Regions from separate parts of the Shimia sp. R9_1 genome, predicted to be linked through region 1. Evidence: riboswitches for the same ligand, from Rfam matches in the RefSeq annotation. Region 1 holds a riboswitch; the other holds the start of a gene.

Region 1 (2,197 bases):
CTTCATAGTAGCCTTCGCTCACCAGATAGCCGAGCTTTTCATCCAGCGAGTGGAAGAAAACGGTGTTCTGGTTCACATGCTGCAGGAAATACTGACGCGCCGCCATGCGATCCGCGTCAAAGCGGATGTTGCCATCCGCGTCATACAGATTCAGCATCGCGTTGAGTGCGTGATAGTCCTGCTCGTTCACTGTGCTGTCGAGCATAGCGGTCTCCCAATCTTTTCCAGCCCCGCACGGACGCGGGAAATATCAGTTTCGGTGCCAGCCAGCTCGAAGGTGTAGAGCAGCGGGACGTTGCATTTTTCGGCGATGACGCGCCCGGCCAACCCGTAGGTGGCGCCAAAGTTGCGATTGCCGGTGGCAATCACCCCAACAAGGTGGGCGCGTTTGGTGGCGTCGTTGAGAAAACGGATCACCTGTTTGGGCACAGCCCCCCGCCCCTGCCCGTCCGCATAGGTCGGACAGATCAGAACAAAGGCTTCTTTGGGGTCAGGGAGCGGCGCGTCGGGATCCTCCGAGATGCGCGCGGCTTCAATACCGAGCCGCGTCACAAACCGGTGGGTGTTGCCCGATTTTGAGGAATAGTAGACAAGCGCCGGAAATTGGCGGCTCACCTCCCTTAGGCCAGCTGAGCGATCATGTCAGGGCGAAAGCCCGACCAGTGATCCGCACCCGCCACAACCACTGGCGCCTGACGATAGCCCAGCTCGGTCACATGGCTCAGCGCGCTGTCATCTTGCGTCAGATCAACCACATCATAGCTGATGCCTTTGGCGTCCAGCGCACGTGTGGTTGCGGTGCATTGTACACAAGCGGGTTTGGAATAAACGATGATGCTCATCTGTCCTCTTTCTTTTTGTCAAAGCCGAGGACGCAGAGTGGCAGCACCACCTCTTACGCGCCCCCGAACCCTCCGTTCGTGGTCATCATTTTGCACTTTCGGCAGGTCTCCTGACTCGCGGATCAACGCTTGGCTGGCCTTCCCGAGGATGCCCCCAGTGGCATATTCAGCCTTGCTATCCGCTTACAGTTGCGGGGGCAGCGCCGGAATTTCACCGGCTTCCCTCTTAGCCTTCGACAGGAATCGAAAGAACCGAAGCACCCCTATATAGGGTGTGATCACCACATAGTGTCAATATATAGCGGCATTGTGACTTCGATTTATTGTTGATGGATGCAAAGTTTCTGTGGATATCTGCCCAAGATATCCACATCACCGCCATCCCGGCGCAAGATCTCATCACCCTCAGAAAAATGGCCAGCCGCACACCGGCGTTTCACCTAAAGCGTTTCATCCGCGAAGGAGGAAAGATAGAGCCCGCACACCGGTGACCAAGGATCAACGGACCCGTATTCAAACTCTGTCGCGCGGCCTTGCTGAACCGCGATGATGTTGCTCCGGTGCAGGATGGTGAAAAGAAACCGCTCCTGTATCGCCTTGGCCGGGCCGATCATTTTCACACGATCCCCATGCCAGCCAAAGTACATCTCCGCCGCGATCTTCTTTGCCGGGTCATCCTCTCCGGCCAAGGCGGCGAACTCGTCAACAAAATCGTCAATGCCCGCCAGCTCCAGAGCCTCAGGGCCAAAGTGATCCTTCAGCGTGCGTCGCAGGAATGACGTGGTGCCGCCCAGCGTCAAAGGCACCAGAACCGCCCCCGCCAGACCGGCTGCCCCCACCAGAAACGCGCGCCGCCTCAAACTCATAGCTGCTCTCCCGCATAAAGCGACAGCGCCGACAGCGTGAGCGTCGGGTTCGCAGCCGCCCCGGTCGTGAAGGTCCCAGCCCCAAGACAGGCCAAATTGGAGACACCAAAGACCCGCAGGTTTTTGTCCACCACACCGGTTTTGCTGCCCGTACCCATGGGGGTGCCTCCGATAATATGCGCTTCCGTCGGCTCAATGCCCCCTATCCCGACAATCTCATGGTCAAATGGGATCAGTGAGGACACACGCTCACGCGCCCGCGCAAGGCCAGCATAGGCATAGGCGCTGTGCCCGGACCACAAAATCGTCGGCGCGTCGTCTTTCAACACGACGCGGTTCTGCTCCTGCGGCAAATCTTCGGCCACCAGCTTCAACTTCAGGCGTTGCAGCCATTTTCCTTTCTCAAGGCGCAAAGACGGCGGTGCATTCCAGCTTTCAATGAGGACAGACGCCGCCTCGCGACGAAACTCCCCATCGTAAAATCCGTAT
Region 2 (2,197 bases), on a different contig from region 1:
TGTCACCAGATCAGCGGCCTCAATCAGCTCCGGCTTGGCATTGCGGCCGGTCAAAAGAACGTGAGTCATCTCAGGCTTTTCGCTCAGCAGAAAATCGACCACATCGTCGATATCGAGGTAGTCATTGCGCAGCGCGATGTTGATTTCATCGAGCATCACAAAGCGGTTCTCCGGGTTGCGGATCAGCTCCTTGGCCAGCTCCCAGCCAGCCTCTGCTTTGGCAATGTCACGCTCTCGGTCCTGCGTCTCCCAGGTAAACCCTTCCCCTGACACATGAAATTGCACTTCTTCTGGGAAATGCTCTTCCAGAAAGGCCCGCTCCCCCGTGGCCATCGCGCCTTTGATGAACTGCACCACAGCCACCGGCATGCCATGTGCAATGCAGCGCATAATCATGCCAAATCCGGAGGAGCTTTTGCCTTTGCCCGGCCCGGTGTGCACGATGATCAGACCTTTTTCTTCGGTCTTTGTGGCCATCATCCTGTCTCGCGCCGCTTTGATTTTGGCCATCTTGGCCTTGTGGCGTTCGTTCTGATCCGTGTTTTCAGACATTCCTGCCCCTCCGTTCGCGCTTGACTTAGCCGCAATCATTGCCCATTCGGGTTGTCGCTGGTTTCTGCTCGATTTGAGCAGGTGAAAAGGGAATGTGAAACGGGTCCAACGTCAAGGCCCAAAGCGCAGCCGCCCCCGCGACCGTGACCGGAGAGGTCCGCCACAGCCACTGGAGAGATCCGGGAAGGCAGGAGGACCACCAGAGCCAAAGCTCTGAGATCCGCAAGCCGGGAGACCTGCCAGCGCAAATGACATAAACCGGACGGGGTGTTTCGGTGTCGGGCTCTCCATAGATGTCCCGTGTTTGCCCCGTCCCTGAAAAGGGACCAGATCTGATGGCTGATGCAAATGCTCCAGTCGAATTGCTTGTCTGCACCACTTGCCGTGCCGGCCAGCCAACCGACGTCGAAGGGCCGCGCCCCGGCACGCAATTGTTTGATGCGCTCACCGCCTCAGACCTGCCGGAAAACGTGACCGTGAAAGGTGTTGAGTGCTTTTCCAACTGCGATTTTGGCTGCTCGATCACCGTGCGTGGCGGCGATGAGCGCTGGACCTATGTCTATGGCAATTTCACCGGTGCAGAAGACGCGGAACTGGTTGCGGACGGCGTGAGCAAATATGCCGCCACCGCTGACGGGCTGGTTCCATGGCGCGAACGCTCCACCCATTTCCGCAAAAACTGCATCGCCCGCATTCCCCCACTGGAGATCCCCGAATGAGCACTCTTGAGAAACTCCCCGTCACCGTCATCACCGGCTTTCTGGGATCCGGCAAAACGACACTGGTGCGCAACCTGATGACCAAACCACAGGGCAAACGCCTTGCGGTGATCGTCAATGAATTTGGCGATGTGGGGGTGGACGGCGAGATCCTGAAATCCTGCGCCATCCCGGATTGCCCGGCCGAAAACATCATGGAGCTGGCCAACGGCTGCATCTGCTGCACCGTGGCGGATGATTTCATTCCCACCATCGAAGCCCTTATGCAGCTTGAGCCGCGCCCAGAGCACATTCTGATTGAAACCTCCGGCCTGGCCCTGCCAAAGCCGCTGTTGAAGGCGTTTGACTGGCCCGACATCCGCTCCAAGATCACTGTCGATGGTGTGATCGCGCTGGCGGATGCAGAGGCTGTGGCCGATGGCCGCTTTGCCACCGATGTGGCCGCCGTGGATGCGCAGCGCGAAGCAGATGAAGGCTTGGATCACGAAACCCCTCTGTCTGAGGTCTTTTTGGATCAGATCAACTGCGCCGACATCGTGCTGCTGACAAAGCCTGACCTGGCTGGCCCGGAAGGTGTCGCCAAAGCCAAAGAGATCGTCCTGTCAAAAGCACCCCGCGCACTGCCCGTGGTTGAAGTGGCAGAAGGCGATGTGGACCCGCGTGTGATCCTTGGCCTGGAAGCCGCCGCAGAAGACGATCTGGAGGCCCGTCCCTCCCACCACGAAGATCACCACCACGCTCATGATGGTAACGATCATCATCACGATGACGATCATCATCATGACCACCATCACGATCACAACCATGAGGCGTTCAACAGCATTGTTGTTGACGTGCCAGAGCAAACCGATCCCGCAGCTTTTGCTGCCAAGATCGAGAAAATGGCCAAAGATCTCAACATCCTGCGCGTCAAAGGCTACGCCGCG

What was found. A riboswitch is a leader RNA that binds a small molecule or an ion and turns the genes downstream of it on or off. The one in region 1 is predicted to bind cobalamin.
Region 2: linked by a shared signal. The riboswitch ahead of J7399_RS01625 (DUF1636 domain-containing protein) and the one ahead of nrdH (glutaredoxin-like protein NrdH) in region 1 are both predicted to bind cobalamin.

The regions. Positions count from the first base shown of each region.
Region 1 is NZ_JAGHRN010000006.1:121,730-123,926, forward strand. Features, by position in the region: gene nrdE (class 1b ribonucleoside-diphosphate reductase subunit alpha) at 1-205, opposite strand, end outside; gene nrdI (class Ib ribonucleoside-diphosphate reductase assembly flavoprotein NrdI) at 187-615, opposite strand; gene nrdH (glutaredoxin-like protein NrdH) at 621-842, opposite strand; cobalamin riboswitch at 925-1,114, opposite strand; gene J7399_RS17840 (hypothetical protein) at 1,283-1,708, opposite strand; gene J7399_RS21215 (GMC family oxidoreductase) at 1,705-2,197, opposite strand, start outside.
Region 2 is NZ_JAGHRN010000001.1:325,451-327,647, forward strand. Features, by position in the region: gene cobO (cob(I)yrinic acid a,c-diamide adenosyltransferase) at 1-552, opposite strand, end outside; cobalamin riboswitch at 594-811, shown strand; gene J7399_RS01625 (DUF1636 domain-containing protein) at 888-1,271, shown strand; gene cobW (cobalamin biosynthesis protein CobW) at 1,268-2,197, shown strand, end outside.